DNA from 2 places in the Verrucosispora sp. WMMA2121 genome. Region 1 is predicted to be linked to the other one. Evidence: riboswitches for the same ligand, from Rfam matches in the RefSeq annotation. Region 1 holds a riboswitch; the other holds the start of a gene.
The links. Region 1 has a riboswitch for cobalamin ahead of metE (5-methyltetrahydropteroyltriglutamate--homocysteine S-methyltransferase). Riboswitches for the same ligand answer to the same signal wherever they lie in the genome.
Positions count from the first base shown of each region.

Region 2: it holds a riboswitch for cobalamin, as region 1 does, so the genes downstream of both, O7605_RS23705 (ribonucleoside-diphosphate reductase subunit alpha) here and metE (5-methyltetrahydropteroyltriglutamate--homocysteine S-methyltransferase) in region 1, are expected to answer to the same signal.

Region 1 is NZ_JAPZBH010000006.1:4,440,928-4,449,086, reverse strand. Features, by position in the region: gene O7605_RS28865 (FtsX-like permease family protein) at 1-214, opposite strand, end outside; gene O7605_RS28860 (ABC transporter ATP-binding protein) at 222-944, opposite strand; gene O7605_RS28855 (ABC transporter ATP-binding protein) at 941-1,873, opposite strand; gene O7605_RS28850 (ferredoxin reductase family protein) at 2,275-3,633, shown strand; gene O7605_RS28845 (alpha/beta hydrolase) at 3,851-4,585, shown strand; cobalamin riboswitch at 4,654-4,864, shown strand; gene metE (5-methyltetrahydropteroyltriglutamate--homocysteine S-methyltransferase) at 4,976-7,213, shown strand; gene O7605_RS28835 (hypothetical protein) at 7,322-8,159, opposite strand, start outside.
Region 2 is NZ_JAPZBH010000006.1:3,275,217-3,283,375, reverse strand. Features, by position in the region: gene O7605_RS23720 (ABC transporter substrate-binding protein) at 1-688, shown strand, start outside; gene O7605_RS23715 (ABC transporter ATP-binding protein) at 685-1,476, shown strand; gene O7605_RS23710 (ribonucleotide-diphosphate reductase subunit beta) at 1,556-2,551, opposite strand; gene O7605_RS23705 (ribonucleoside-diphosphate reductase subunit alpha) at 2,587-4,914, opposite strand; cobalamin riboswitch at 5,103-5,307, opposite strand; gene O7605_RS23700 (hypothetical protein) at 5,461-5,808, opposite strand; gene O7605_RS23695 (hypothetical protein) at 5,805-5,954, opposite strand; gene O7605_RS23690 (helix-turn-helix domain-containing protein) at 6,101-7,108, opposite strand; gene O7605_RS23685 (hypothetical protein) at 7,357-7,614, shown strand; gene O7605_RS23680 (hypothetical protein) at 7,643-8,104, shown strand; gene O7605_RS23675 (nuclear transport factor 2 family protein) at 8,130-8,159, opposite strand, start outside.

The DNA.
Region 1 (8,159 bases):
AGGTGTCCCGGCCCTCGACGGTGCCGGTGTAGACGGTCACGTCGACGGCGGCCGGCGCGGCGCGGGCCATGGCGACCTCCAGCGCCCGCTCGGTGGTGCGGGTGCTCAGCAGGGTGCAGGTGCCCAGCAGGGTCGCGCCGACCGTGACGATGCCGACGAGGGCCGCCAGCAACGGCCACTGCGCGCGGGCGCGCCGGATGACCAGCCTCAGCATCGACGCGTCACCTGGCGTCCGGCACGGGCTCGGGCGGTCGTCCGGCTGTCTCGTCGGTGAGCTGCCCGTCGTCGATGCGGATCACCCGGTCGGCCAGTGCCATCATCACCGGGTCGTGGGTGGACACGAGTGCGGTGACGCCTTCGGATTCGACCACTGCGCGCAGCAGGGCCATCACCGACAGTCCGGTCTCGGCGTCCAGTTGCCCGGTGGGCTCGTCGGCGACCAGGAGCCGGGGCGAGGCGGCCAGCGCACGGGCGATCGCCACTCGCTGCTGCTGGCCGCCGGACAGCTCGGCCGGCCGCTGCCGGGCGTGGTCGGCCAGGCCGACCAGGTCCAGCAGCAACTCGACCCGGCGCTCACGCTCGGCCGGGGCGACGCGGGCCAGCCGCAGCGGGGCGGCGACGTTCTCCGCGGCCGACAGCACCGGGATCAACCCGAAGCTCTGGAAGACGTAGGACACCTTCTCCCGTCGTAACCGGGACAGGCCGTCCTCGTCGAGGTCGGTGACGTCGGTGCCGTCGACGTGCACCGTGCCGGCGTCCGGGCGGTCGAGGCCGCCGACGGTGTTGAGCAGGGTGGTCTTGCCCGAGCCGGAGCGGCCGACGAGCGCCACCATGGAGCCGGCGGCCACGTCGAACGACACGCCGCGCAGGGCGTGTACGACGGTCGGCCCGGTGCGGAAGCGCCGGTGCACGTCGCGCACGCGCAGCAGCGGCTCGCCGCTCATTCGTCGCTTCCCGAATCGGGGCGGATCGTGATGTGGTCGGGTTCCAGGGCCAGCCGGACCCGCCGGGTCAGCGCCAGCGCCTGACGGAAGTCACGGGGCACCTGCACCCGCCCGGCCCGGTCCATCACGGCGTACTCCTCGGCGATCACCTGGGTGTCGCCCTGCTCGTTGGTGGTGGTGCGGCGCAGCACCTCGCTGCTGGTGCGTCCGTCCCGGATCGCGACGGTCCGTTCGACCTGGCCGCTGACCGCCGGGTCATGGGTCACCACCACGACGGTGACGCCGTACCGCCGGTTGACCTCCCGGAGTACGCCGAAGACCTCCGCGGACGTGGCGGCGTCCAACTCGCCGGTCGGCTCGTCGGCGAGCAGGATCCGCGGCTGGTTGGCCAGCGCCACCGCGATCGCGACCCGCATCTGCTGCCCCCCGGACAGTTGCCCGGGGCGCCGCTCGGCGCAGTCGGCGACACCGAGGCTGTCCAGCAGTTCGGCGGCGCGCTCCCGGCGCTCCCGCTTTGCGGTACGGGCCGCCGTCATCGGCAGGTCCACCATCTCCCGCGCGGTGAGGTACGGGATCAGGTTGCTCGCCGTCTGCTGCCGCACGAACCCGACGGTGTGCCGCCGGTACGCCACCCGATCCGCGCGGGACATCGTCAGCAGGTTCCACCGGTCGACCCGGACCCGCCCGGCGGTGGGGGCGTCGATGCCGGCCAGGATGGAGAGCAACGTCGACTTGCCCGACCCGGAGGCACCGACGACGGCGACCAGCTCACTGCCGGCCACGGTCAGGTCCAGTCCCTGCAGTGCCTGCACCTCGATCGAACCGGTCTGGTAGATCCGCACCAGGTTCTCGCAGACGATGAGCGCGTCCCGGCCGAACTCGGGGGCGCGCGCGGACGACTGCGGCAGGGACAGCGGTGTGCTGGCCATTCCTTCCCTCCGTCCGGGTCGGGCCGGCGTCGAGCCAGCCTGGGCTGGCGGTCCGGCGCACCGAACCGGCCCTTGGTGTCGTCCGGCCGGCCCGCCTGGTTGCCGGAGGGGTCGAGGGTCCGATCGCCCCCACCGACGCAGATTGAAGCAGTTTCGCAACCGGCGGCTCCGTTGACCATGCCCCCGGCTGGCTTTCCTGCGCCCCTGGCAGCCACACGTCGCGGCGCGGGCGGCGGCGCAGCGTGTGGTGGCACCGCGACCTCGCCGCTCGCGGGCTCGGCACCGGGCAGGTTGCGATCGTGCTCGGCGAGCTTCCGGGCGCACGCCGACGCTGGCACGCTGAGGCAGACGGAACGGAATCCCACGCCACCCCGACCGGGACCGCTTCAGGAAGGCTCACGATGTCCACGACCACCTTCACCGCCGCCGCGGCAGGTCCGGTGCGCCGCACCGGCCAGGCTCGGGCCGCGTACCTGCTGCTCTGGACGTTTGTCCTGGTCAACCTGGTGATCCTCCAGGTCATGTTCGCTCATCCGAGCCGGCCGACGCCCAACACCCTGACCGCGATCGGCCGTTTCCTCGGCCTGCATCTGGCTTTCGTGATGGCACTGCAACTGCTGCTGATCGGCCGGATGCCGTTCCTGGAACGGCGGATCGGCATGGACAAGCTCACCAACTGGCACCGCTGGACCGGGTTCGCGATCTTCTGGCTGGTCGTGCTGCACCCGACGTTCGTGCTGCTCGGCTACGCACAGATCGACCGGATCTCGTTCTTCGCCGAGATCCCGAACCTGGCCCGGCAGATGCCGGTGCTACTCGGCATGATCGCCGCAGTCCTGATCGGCGTGCTGGCCTCCACCTCGGTACGGATCGCCCGCCGCCGCATGTCGTACGAGCTCTGGCACGCCATCCACCTGGTGGTGTACGTGGTGATCGTGCTGTCGGTGATCCACCAGATCTACGAGGGCGCCTCGTTCGCCGGCAGCGCCGTCGCCAAGGCCTACTGGTGGGGGTTGTGGGCCTTCGCGGTCGGCTCGTTGCTGACCAACCGCCTGGTCGTGCCGCTGGTGCGCAACGTCCGGCACCGGCTGCGGGTCGTCGCGGTGGTGCCGGAGACCGACAACGTCGTGTCCGTCCACGTTGCCGGCAACCGCCTCGACCGGCTGCGCGCCCGTCCCGGCCAGTTCTTCTGGTGGCGTTTCCCGGGGCACAACTCCTGGTGGCAGGTCAACCCGTGGTCGCTGTCGGCGGCGCCCGACGGTCGCACGCTGCGGCTGACGGCGAAGGCGATCGGCTCCACCAGCGCCGGGCTGCGGCAGTTGCCGGTGGGCACCCGGGTCTACGCCGAGGGTCCGTACGGCGCCCTCACCACCGCCGCCCGCACCCGGGAGAACAGCCTGCTGATCGCCGGTGGCATCGGCATCACTCCGATCCGGGCGCTGCTGGAGGACCCGGAGTTGACCGGAGACGTCGTGGTGCTCTACCGGGCCCGCACGCCCGCCGACGCGGTACTGATCGATGAGCTGCGCGATCTGGCACAGGCCAGGGGCGCCCGCCTGCACCTGCTGACCGGTCGCACCGCCGACGGCAGCCAGCCGTTCAGTCCGGAGAGTCTGCGCGGCCTGGTCCCCGACATCGCCGAGCGCGACGTCTACCTGTGCGGTCCCGCGGCGATGGCCGGCACCGTGCGACGCAGCCTGCGCGCCCTGCGGGTTCCGTCCCGCCAACAGCATGTCGAGGCGTTCCGGTTGGGGGTGTGAACCTCACCGGCCGACAGTGCGCGAGGCGAGCGGAAGCGGCGCGGGAAACCCCGTGGCGGACCGGGACGGCCCGCTGCTAGTTTGCCCGAAGGCCGTGCGAGAGACCGAGGAGGTGGTACCCGTGAACGTTTCGACATGGGTGCTCCCCTCCGGGGTCACGGTCGGGCGGTAGGTCGCCCGGGAGCGCCGTTCACACGCACTCCCGAAAGGCACGACCATGCGATTCACCTCCGAACGACACCTCGACGACGGCGTCTTCGAACGCGGGTTCACGCTCGGCGACATCCCCGGTTTCCTGTGGACACCCGCGTTCGCGACCGCACCGGTTCCGCTGATCCTGCTCGGTCACCCGCCACTGGGGCTGGGCCGGATGTACCCCCGTCTGGTGGCGCGGGCCCGGGGCGCCGCAGCGGACGGCTTCGCCGCCGCCGCGGTCGAGCTGCCCGGCAGCGGTGACCGGCCGCGTTGGGCCGCCGCCGAGCAGGCTCGCGCCGAACTGCACCGGGTGCTGGCGGCGGGCGAGGCGGTGAGCGACGAGATCGTGGACGCTCTCGTCCTCCCGCTCGTCGACCGGGCGGTCCCGGAAGCACAGGCCGCCCTGGACTCCCTCCTGTCGCTGCCCGAGATCGGCGGCCCCGTCGGGTACTCCGGGGGAGTGATCTCGGTCGGCGTCCGACTCGCGGTGGTGGAGCCCCGGATCGTGGCCGCCGGTCTCTTCGCCGGAAGTTTCGTCCCGCGCCTCATCGTCGAACAGGCCCGGCAGGTCACCATTCCGCTGCACATGCTGTTGCAGTGGGACGACGAGGGCAACGACCGGCAGGCGGCGCTGGAGCTGTTCGACGCCTTCGGCTCCACGGAGAAGACGCTGCACGCCAACATGGGCGGACACACCGGTGTGCCCTGGTACGCGGGGGAGGACGCCGGCCGGTTCTTCGCCCGGCACCTGCGCTAGTGCGGTGTCCGGCCTGCTCGCGGTCCCGCAGGCCGGACACCTCGGGCTTAGCCGGCGGTGTGGCCCGTACGATGGCCGGTGGTGCTGGTTCGTCCCGCCCGGGTGGGTGGGGCGTCGTAAGAGGGAACCCGGTGTGAATCCGGGACTGCCCCGCAGCGGTGAGTGGGAACGACCGCCGTCAACAAAGCACTGGACCGTGAGGTCTGGGAAGCGACGGCCAGTAGGCGACCTGGTGTCATGCCCGCGAGTCCGAAGACCTGCCAGTGCTGCGCACGCCGCCGGCGTGCGTCGCCGGCGGTCCCGTGGGAGGACCAGGGCGGAAGCCGGTACCCGAGGTGTACCCGTCTTCCCTCCCGTGTCCGCCGGACACTTCGAGGGAAGGAACCCTTGGTGAGTACCGCATTCGGGCAGAGCACCGTGCTCGGCTACCCACGCATCGGCGCGAACCGTGAACTGAAGAAGGCCGTCGAGGCGTACTGGGCCGGCACCATCGACGCCGAGGCTCTGGCCGGCACCGCCGCCGGCCTCCGGGCGCAGGTGTGGCGGACGCTGCGCGACGCCCGTCTCGACGCGATCCCGTCGAACACCTTCTCCTACTACGACCAGATGCTCGACACGGCGGTCGCGGTCGGCGCGGTCCCGGACCGGTTCACCCGGCTGGGTCTGTCCGCGCTGGACACCTACTTCGCCATGGCACGTGGTGTCGACGCCGAGCCGGCGTTGGAGCTGACGAAGTGGTTCGACACCAACTACCACTACCTGGTGCCGGAGATCGCCCCGGACACCGTCTTCACCGCCAACCCGGCGAAGGCGCTTGACGAGTACGCCGAGGCCCGCGACCTGGGCATCACCACCCGGCCGGTGTTCGTCGGACCGGCCACGTTCCTGCTGCTGGCCAAGGGCGTCGACCCGTTCGCTCGGCTCGACGACCTGGTCCAGACGTACGCCCGGATTCTCGCCGAGCTGGCGCACGCGGGCGTCAGCTGGGTGCAACTGGACGAGCCCGCCTACGCCGCCGACCGTAGCCCAGCCGAGATCGACGCCCTGCGCCGCGCCTACACCCGGCTCGGCGACCTCACGCACCGACCGCGGATCTTCGTGGCGACCTACTTCGGTGACCTCGGCGACGCGCTGCCGGCCCTGCTGGACACCCCGGTCGACGCCGTCGGTCTGGACCTGGTCGCCGGCGCGGGCAACCTGCACCGTCTCGCCGCCGCCGGACCACTCGGTGGCAAGACCATCGTCGCCGGCCTAGTCGACGGTCGGAACGTCTGGCGTACCGACCTGCGGGCCGCTGTCGCGGCCGGCGCGACGGTCGCCGGGCTGGCCGACCACGTCGCCGTCTCGTCGTCCTGCTCGCTGTTGCACGTTCCGGTCGACCTGTCCGCCGAGACGCATCTCGACCCCCGGCTGTCCGAGCGGCTGGCGTTCGCCCGGCAGAAGGTCGACGAGATCGTCGTGCTCGGCCGCGCGCTGCGCGACGGCACCACCGCGCTGCCCGCGCCCCTGCCGGCCACCCCGGCAAACTGGCGTCACGACGACGTACGCGGCCGCCTCGCCGCGCTGCGCCCGGCCGACCGGCAGCGCGGCGACTATCCCACCCGGGCCGCCCGGCAGCAGGAACGACTGGGTCTGCCGGAGTTGCCGACCACCACGATCGGGTCGTTCCCGCAGACCGCCGAGCTGCGGAGGGCCCGCGCCGCGCACCGGGCCGGCAGCCTCGACGACGCCGGCTACGCGTCCCGGATGCGCACCGAGGTGGAGCAGGTCGTCCGGTTGCAGGAACAGCTGGGTCTGGACGTGCTCGTGCACGGGGAGCCGGAACGCAACGACATGGTGCAGTACTTCGGCGAGCAACTCGACGGTTTCGCCGCCACGCGGCACGGCTGGGTGCAGTCCTACGGCTCCCGCTGCGTACGCCCGCCGATCATCTACGGCGACGTGTCACGCAAGGCACCGATGACCGTCGCGTGGTCCACCTACGCGCAGTCGTTGACCAGCAGACCGGTCAAGGGCATGCTCACCGGTCCGGTCACCATCCTGGCCTGGTCGTTCGTCCGTACCGATCAGCCCCTCGCGGACACCGCCGACCAGGTCGCGCTCGCCCTTCGCGACGAGTGCCGCGACCTGGAGTCCGCCGGGATCCGGGTCATCCAGGTCGACGAGCCGGCGCTACGGGAGACGCTGCCGCTGCGCAGGGCCGACCAGAAGACGTACCTGGACTGGGCGGTGGCGGCGTTCCGGCTGGCCACCAGCGGCGTCGCCGACGACACCCAGATCCACACCCACCTGTGCTACTCGGAGTTCGGCGAGGTGATCGGTGCCATCGACGCCCTCGACGCCGACGTCACCAGCATCGAGGCGTCCCGGTCCAAGATGGAGATCCTCGACGACCTGGCCGCGATCGGCTACGGCCGGGGTGTGGGCCCCGGGGTCTGGGACATCCACTCGCCCCGGGTGCCGTCGCGCGACGAGGTGGTCGAGGCGCTGCGCCGGGCCGTCGCGGCCGTGCCGGCCCGCCGGTTGTGGGTGAATCCGGACTGCGGCCTCAAGACGCGCGGCTATCCGGAGGTCGAGGCGTCTCTCCGGCACCTGGTGGCCGCCGCCGCCGAGGTACGCGGGAGCTGACCGCACCGGGCCGGGTGGTACCGACCTGAGCGGAACTGTATGAAGGACCGGTTGGCCGGCACGGGGTAACCCGTGCCGGCCAACCGGCCTCGGCATCGACGAGCGTTGTCAGCCGAGGGTGCCGCCGATGTGTTTCCAGTCGCTCCAGGTGCCTTGCCAGGTTTTCTGGTAGACGGTGCCGCCGGGGCTGCGGGCGAAGACGTCGTACTGGCCGTCGTGGTAGGTGACGGCGGGGGTGCCGGCGACGGTGCCGCCGAGGGCTTCCCAGCCGAGCCAGCTGCCGTTTCGCCAGGTGTTCTGACTCAACTGGCCGCTGGGGCTGATTCCGAAGACGTGGTGTTCGCCGTTGACGTAGACGGCGGCGAGGCCGCCTTGGATGATGCCGCCGAGACTTTTCCAGTCGCTCCAGGTGCCTTGCCAGGTTTTCTGGTAGACGACGCCTCGGGGGCTGCGGGCGAACACGTCGTACTGGCCGTCGTGGTAGGTGACGGCGGGGGTGCCGGCGACGGTGCCGCCGAGGGATTCCCAGCCGAGCCAGCCGCCGGGTCGCCAGGTGTTCTGGCTGAGCTGACCACTCGGACTGACCCCGAACAGGTGGTACTCACCCTCCGCCCGCACCACAGCCGGACCACCGGGCTCAGACACGGACCAGAGCGCCTCGACAATGCGTTGTGCGTCAGCGGCCTGGGGCTGGTAACGCTCCGGGAACTTCGATCCCTGTACGTCCTGGCACACGTCCCCGATCTGCGCGGTCATCCACGAATTGTTCGGATACTCGCGGATCATCTTGTCGAGGAACGCATTGGTGGCCCAGGTGGGGTTCAGACGCTGAGCCGCAGTGCCCCAGGAAGCACGCTGCTGGAACAGGCCGAGGCTGTCGTGGTCGAGTTCCACATTGATGTTCTGGATGGTGCTTTCCACGATCGTGGTGGTGATGGCGATGACC
Region 2 (8,159 bases), 1.2 Mb from region 1:
GCTGCTGACCGACAAGACCGACACCAGCGGGCACCTGCAGATCTCCAAGGAGGTGGTGATCAGCCAGCAGCCCGACCTGGTGCTCGGTGAGGTCGACAACCTGTCCCGCGACACCCTCTCGGCGGTGGACATCCCGCTGCTGGAGGAGCCGGCCATGTGCCCGGACAACACCGCCACCCCCAGCTTCGACGACATCTACCGCCAGCTGGAGACCTACGGTCGGGTGTTCGGCCGCGAAACGGAGGCGGCCACGGCGGTCGACGCGCTCCGGCAGCGGATGGCGAAGATCCAGGCCGGCGCTTCGGCGGCGTCCGGTCGTACCGCCGCCGTGCTGTACCCGACGGTCGGCGGCGGCACCACGTACGCGTACGGCACCGCCAGCATGGCCCATCCGCAACTTGAGGCCGCCGGCTTCCGCAACGTCTTCGGTGACACGCCGGAGCGGGTCTTCGAGGTCACCGTCGAGGAACTGCTCGGCCGAAACCCCGACGTGCTGATCCTGCTCTACAGCGACGGCGACCCCGCCGCGGTCGAGCAGGGCCTGACCGGCCTGCCCGGCGCCGAGAAGCTCAACGCGGTACGCGACGGCAACGTGCTGACCCAGCTGTTCAACTTCACCGAGCCGCCGACCCCGCTGTCGATCGACGGGCTGGAGCGCATCGTGCAGCGGTTCGGGGCCGACTCGTGATCCAGGCGACCCGGGTGTCCTGGCGCTACGGCGCCAACCCGGTGATCGACGGCGTCAGCGTCACCGCGCGACCCGGACGGGTGCTCGGACTGATCGGCCCCAACGGCAGCGGCAAGACCACGCTGCTGCGGCTGCTCTACGGCGCGCTGCGCGGCGGCACCGGACGGGTCGCCGTGGACGGTGACGACCTGGCCGCGCTGCCGCCGCGGGAGGCCGCGCGCCGGCTGGCCGTGGTGGTGCAGGAGGCCGGCGGCGAGACCGCCCTCACCGTGGCCGAGCTGGTGCTGCTGGGCCGTAACCCGCACCTGACCACCTTCCAGCGCACCGGCCGGACGGACCACGAGATCGCGGCGCAGTGCCTGACCCGGGTCGGTGCCACCCACCTGGGGTCCCGGGCGTTCGCCAGCCTCTCCGGCGGCGAACGCCAGCGGGTGCTCATCGCCCGGGCGCTGGCCCAGCAGGCCACCCACCTGCTGCTCGACGAGCCGACGAACCACCTCGACATCCGCTACCAGCACGAGATCCTACGGCTGGTACGCGACCTCGGCACCTGCGCCGTCGTCGTGCTGCACGACCTGAACCTCGCCGCCCGCTACTGCGACGACCTGGTGCTGCTCGGCCAGGGTGGAGTCGCCGCCGCCGGCACCACCGAGCAGGTCCTCGACCCTGCCGTTCTCGAACCCGTCTACGGCATCGGGATCCAGCGCCTCGACCTCGACGGCACCATCCACCTGCTGTTCCACCCGAACGACCAGCCCGCCGTCGAAAGGACCGCCAGCCGGGTCTGAGACCGGCCGGCGGCCCGGCTCGGCGACGATCGGCAGGATCATCGCCGGGCCGGCCCTCGGTCAGCGGATGGGACCGCCGTCAGAAGTCGTCGTCGAAGGCGACCGTGCCGGAGACTCCGACCTGGTAGGCCGACACCCGCCGTTCGAAGAAGTTGGACAACTCCTGCACGTCCTGCAACTCCATGAAGGCGAACGGGTTCTTCGACCCGTACAGCGGCTCGATCTCCAACTGCGCCAGCCGGCGGTCGGCGACGTGCTGGAGATATTCGCGCATGTCGGCCAGGGACAGCCCGGACACGCCCTGTTCGAGCAGGTCGGCGGCGAACTGCACCTCGCACTCGACGGCCTCGGCGAGCATGTCGCGGACCTGCTGGCGCATCTCGTCGTCGAACAGGTCCGGCTCCTCGGCGCGTACGGTGTCGACCACGTCGAAGGCGAAGGCCATGTGCATCGACTCGTCCCGGAACACAAAGTTGGTGCCGGAGGCCAGGCCGTGCAGCAGACCCCGGGACCGCAGGAAGTACACGTAGGCGAAGGCGCCGTAGAAGAACAGTCCCTCGATGCAGGCGGCGAAGCAGATCAGGTTCAGCAGGAAGGCGCGCCGGTCCGCGCGGGTCCGCAACTCGCGCAGCTCGAAGATCGAGTCGATCCACTTGAAGCAGAACTCGGCCTTGCGGGCGATCGACGGGATGTTCTCCACGGCGGCGAACGCCGCGAACCGCTCCCGCTCGTCCGGCACGTAGGTGTCCAGCAGGTTCAGGTAGAACTGGACGTGCACCGCCTCCTCGAACAGTTGCCGCGACAGGTAGAGCCGTCCCTCCGGCGAGTTGACGTGTTGGTAGAGGTTGAGCACGAGGTTGTTGGCCACGATGGTGTCGCCGGTGGCGAAGAAGGCGACCAGCCGGGACACGAGGTGCTGCTCCGCCGGGGACAGCTTGGCCAGGTCGGCGAGGTCGGCGTGCAGGTCGACCTCCTCCACGGTCCAGGTGTTCTTGATGGCGTCCTTGAACCGGTCGAAGAACTGCGGGTACCGCATCGGCCGCAGGGTCAGGTCCATGCCGGGATCGAGCAGCATCTGCCGCTGGCCGGTGTCGGGTTCGGAAACGGTGGTCACTGGCACGCCTCGCAGCTCTCGGGGTTCTCCAGGGAACAGGCCAACGCCTCGTCGTCGCTGACCGCGACGACCGGCTTGATCGCCGGGGTGACGGCGACGGTGGCCTGCTGGATCCGGGTCGCGGGACGCGACCGCAGGTAGTAGGTGGTCTTCAGCCCGGCCTTCCAGGCGTACAGGTACATTGAGGAGAGCTTGCCGATGGTCGGCGCGCTCAGGAACAGGTTCAGCGACTGCGACTGGTCGATGAACGGCGCCCGGGCGGCGGCCAGGTCGATCAGCGCCCGCTGCGGCAGCTCCCACGCGGTCCGGAACAGCTCCCGCACGTCCGCCGGCAGCTCGGCGATGCCCTGCACCGACCCTTCGGCCCGCTTGATCTGCTCCCGGATCGGTGCCGTCCACAGCCCGCGCGCCTTCAGCTCCCGGACCAGGTACGTGTTGATCTGGAGGAACTCACCGGACATCGTCTCCCGCTTGAACAGGTTGGACACCTGCGGCTCGATGCACTCGTAACACCCGGCGATCGAGGCGATGGTGGCGGTCGGCGCGATCGCCACCAGCAGCGAGTTCCGCAGCCCGTGGCGGGCGACCCGCTCCCGCAGCGCGGTCCACCGTTGCGCCTGCGTCACCTCCGCGCCCCACAGGTCGGGATGCAACTCACCCTTCGCGGCCCGGGTCTCGGCGTACGCGGGGTGCGGGCCGAACCGCTCGGCCAGCCCCACCGACGTCTCCAGCGCGGTCAGGAAGATCTCCTCCTGCACCCGGGTCGACAGCTCCCGTGCCGACGCCGAGTCGAACGGCAGGCGCAGGGTGAACAATGCGTCCTGCAGGCCCATCAGCCCGAGCCCGACCGGACGCCAGCGCGGGTTCGACACCGCCGTCTGCTCGGCCGGGTAGTAGTTGATGTCGATCACCCGGTCGAGGAACACCACCGCCGTGCGTACCGTCGCGCGCAGCTTCTCCCAGTCGACGCCGTCGGCGGTGACGTGCGCGCCCAGGTTCACCGAGCCGAGGTTGCACACGGCCGTCTCGGTGTCGTTGTTGACCTCCAGGATCTCGGTACACAGGTTCGACAGGTGGATCGTGTTGCCGGGCGCACCGGTCTGGTTGGACAGCCGGTTCGCGGCGTCCTTGAACGTCATCCACCCGTTGCCGGTCTGCGCGAGCGTACGCATCATCCGGCCGTACAGGTCGCGGGCCTTGACCGTCCGGACGGCCTTCTTCTCCGCCGCCCGGTACGCCTCGTCGAACGCCTCGCCGAACAGGTCCGGCAGCTCCGGCGCGTCCGACGGGTCGACCAGCGACCAGTCGCCGTCGGCCTCGACCCGCCGCATGAACTCGTCCGGGATCCAGTTGGCCAGGTTCAGGTTGTGGGTACGCCGGGACTCCTCCCCGGTGTTGTCCCGCAACTCCAGGAACTCCTCGATGTCCGGGTGCCACGGCTCCAGGTACACGCAGGCCGCGCCCTTGCGTCGGCCACCCTGGTTGACCGCCGCCACCCCGGCGTCGAGCGTCTTCAGGAACGGCACGATGCCGTTCGACCTGCCGTTGGTGCCCCGGATCAGCGCACCCCGACCCCGCACCCGCGACCAGGAGATGCCGATCCCGCCGGAGAACTTCGACAGCTTCGCCACCTGGTGGTAACGCTCGTAGATCGAGTCGAGTTCGTCGCGCGGGGAGTCGACAAGGAAACACGACGACATCTGGGTGTGCCGGGTGCCCGAGTTGAACAGCGTCGGTGAACTGGGCAGATACGCCAGGCTCGACATCAGCCGGTAGAACGCGATCGCCTCGCCCGGCGTCTGCGACAGCCCGCAGGCCACCCGTAGCAGCCAGTACTGCGGCGTCTCCACCACCAGCCGGGTCTGCGGATGCCGCAGCAGGTAGCGGTCCGCGACCGTACGCAGCCCGAAGTACTCGAACCGCAGGTCGCCGTCCGGGTCCACCGCGTCGTCCAGCTTGCGCGCGTTACGGGCCACGAAATCGGCCGTGGCGTCCCCGATCAGCCCCAGGCCGTGCGCGTACCGGATGGACTGGCTGAAGCTCGCCACCTGCTGCCCACGGACCTCCTTGTCCACGTACGCGGCCAGCAGCCGCGCCGCCAGCTTCGAGTACTGCGGCTCCGTACCGATCAGCTCGGCGGCCGTCTGGATGGACAGCTTGTCCAGTTCGGCGGTGGTGGCACCGTCGTACAGACCGCTGATGGTCTTGGTGGCCACCCGCAGCGGATCGACCTCGTCGAGGTCGGTCACCCACCGCTCCACCGCCCGGACGATCTTGTTGACGTCCACCGGTTCCGTGGCGCCGTCGCGCTTGCGGACCTGCATCACCTGCCGGCGCTGCTCCGACACACCTGCCTCGGAGGCGGGCGCCTCCCGCACGACCGTCACGTCTCTCTCCTCGCGCCGTCTGCTCGGGGCCTCGGACACGCGGGAGGACGCCACGGGATCCGCGCAGGCGGCACGGCCCGTTCCTGGCGTCGGCCGTCCCACGCGGCCTGCGGCCGCCGCCCACGAGTGCGGGCGGCGTGCTGGCAGGTCTTCGGACTCGTGGGCGTGCTCACGCGCTCCTACTGGCCGTCGCTTCCCAGGCCGTGGCCCAGTGCTTCGTGACGGCTGTCGTTCCCACTCACCGCTGCGGGGCAGCCCCGGATTCCCACCGGGTTCCCTCTTGCCTCGGCCGCCCCGGGTGGGCGCCGAACCAGCTACGGGTGACACCATATATGGGCTACCCGCGAACGCAAGACACCAGATGGTGTGTCGGCGTGTCCTGCAACGGAGGTCACATTCGGCTACGCCGGTCCGTGCTTGACCGGTCGCAGGCAGGCGGGCGTACGAAAAGGACGGCGGATGCGCCGGGGTGCCGATCGTCGGTCACGCCCCGGCGTGGCTACCCGTCCCGCAGGTGCACCTCAGCCACGCCAGGAACCGGGTCGTCAGCTCGCCGGGATCCTCGCGCGGCAGGTCGTCCAACGCCGCCGTCAACAAGGCACCCGCGTACATCGACAGGCCCACCCGGTCCCGGCCGTACGCCTCGGCGAGTCGCACCCGCGCTGGGGCGCACGGCCACGGCGGTTCGCCCTCGCAGCTGGCGCATGTCCACTCCGGCCGGCGCGGCAGGTGCTCGTCGGCGATCCGGGCGGGCAGGGCGTCGACGGCCCGGCCGATTCGCACCGCCTCGGCGGCCATCGCGTCCCGATAGCTGACGGCACGCCGAGTCATGCCGGCCACCGGGCGATGCGCCGGGCCTGGTCGAGCAGGCGTTGCCGGGCGGCCTCCTGCTCGACAGCCTCCCGCCACTGCCCGCCGTCAGCCAGCGGCCTCGGCCGCCGCCGCAGCCACCACCAGAACCTGTGCCACCTGCTCACACCATCACCTCCGCCGGAGTTCGGGGACGGGGGCGGCGGTACGTGGGGGCGCACCGCCACCACCCACAAGAATCGTGCGATGGCGGTGGGCAAGCAGGGCAGGTGCGGGGCGTCCGGCGTCCTGTCCGGGACGGTTGACGGACAGCTCAGCCGGTGGCGACCGCGAGTGCCTGCCGATACTCCTGCGTCCATGCGGCGTCCCGCTGGTCAGGCGGCAACCCGGCCAACCCGACCCGCAGGTTGTCGATGCCGGCCGACGTGTCGCCGAGCGCCAGATAGGCCAGACCGAGACCCATCCGGCTGAACGTGGGCGTCAGCCAGTAGGCCAGGACCGGCGCCTGCTCGCGCTCGGCCGCCTCGGTGAGGTCGCTTGCCTCCCCGAGGAGCCCTACCGCCGAGTGCCGGTCGCCGAGTAGCGCAAACCCATGGGCGGCCTGGACCGCGTCGCCGACGCGTTGCAGCGCCGTCGCCCCGGGTGTGTGGTACGCGGTGAGGAAGTGGCGCACGATGCCGCGCGGGTTGCCTCGCTGCCGCTCCACGTAGCCTCGGAAGTTCTCCACCTGCGCCGCGAGCGGGCCACTGTCAACGGCGTCGGCCTGCCTGGCGGCCTCGATCAGCACCTGTATCGCCTCACCGTCGTTGCGGGCTTCCGCATGCAACCAGCCGACGAACTGCGTCCACTCCGCCACCACCTCGTGCAGTTGGCCGGCGTACGGCCCGGCAGCCCGCTCGGCGAGTTGCTGCATGGTGGACCACTGCGCCACCATCGCCGGCAGTGTCACCGGAGCCGGCAGGACGTCGTCGAGGCGGCGTTGCGCGGCCAGCACCTCGGCGAGCAGCCGCACCGCAGCGGCGTCGAGGCGGGTCGGTTCGGCGAGCACGTACGCCAGGCGGTCATCGTCGTCGGGGGTGGTCACGGTCGGCGCATCGACGACCATCGCGGCCAGCGTCCCGCCGGCCTGAAGGGTGTCGTCAAGGTGCGCGGCGAGTTCTCGGGACGGTCGGGTCCGGCCCGTCTCGAGGTCGTGCACGTAGCTCTTCCCGACGTACGCGAGGCGGGCCAGATCACGCAGTGACAGGCCACGGACACGTCGAAGTCGGGCAAGCTCAGCGGGAAACCGTGGGTCAACGATGGTGCGCGCGCTCGGCGGCATGACGAAGCTCCCGGGTGAAGGACTATGCGGCGATCTGCTGGCCTCCACACCAGCGAACCGCCACAATCGACGGTACTCGGCTCCGACGTGCGGCGGCAGCAACCGCCGAACGAGCCGGGCACGTGTCGGCGACATGGCGACTCGCGCGGACCTGTCGCCACCGAAAGCGCGGTCTCGCCCACCCCTCCGGCGCGCCGGCCCCGTCCGCAAACTGGCCGAGTTGGCCCGGCTGGGACTACGACCTACCTATGGACGTGACCTCGCCGGCCACCGTCCAACTGCCGGGATTCCCGCCCGATCCGGCCCCTGATCGGCGCGCCGCCTTCCGCATGTACGGCGTCGCCGGCAACAACAGCTTCACCACCCACTCGGTTACCTTCCGGCTGCCCGAGCTGGCCGGCCTGCAACCAGGATCAGTCATGATCACCGCAATCGTGAACAACGACGAGGTACCGAAGTACGTCTCCCTCGACGAGTTCGCACGCCTCGGCAGTGCCGAGTGCTGACCTCGCGCGGTTCTGCCATCCTGGCCGGGTGCAACCCAACCTGGAGCGAATCCCAGGGAAGCAGGACCGACTCGCGGAGGAGATCCTCGCCCGCGCTCCGCGACGCATCGAGCAGAGCTTCGTACGCTCCCTCGACCCCACCAACGCGCTCGCCCTCGGTCGCTACGGCGCCCGCCTCGCCACCCTGGCATTGCGCCAGAGCTCCGTCGATCTGCTACGCCGCTCAGTGCTGGCGACCGGCCTCGCCCGATGTCTGACGTCCGACGACGACCGGGACTTCATGGTGGCTCTGGCGGTGCCGTGGATCGTGGCACAGCAGCTCGGCGAAAACCCGGCCGAGGTATTCGCCACGGTCGGCGACAGCCTGCCGGACGGGCCGGTCGCCAGACTGGTCCACACCTTCGGCGCCCGCACCGACATCACCCTGAAAGCCTTCGGCTGGGAATTGGTGACGACAGCCGACGGCCCGGACTTCCGGCCGGCGTACTGACCACCGGAGCACCTCGGCAGTCGACCTACGCCTGGCCGACGGCCTCAGCGATGGC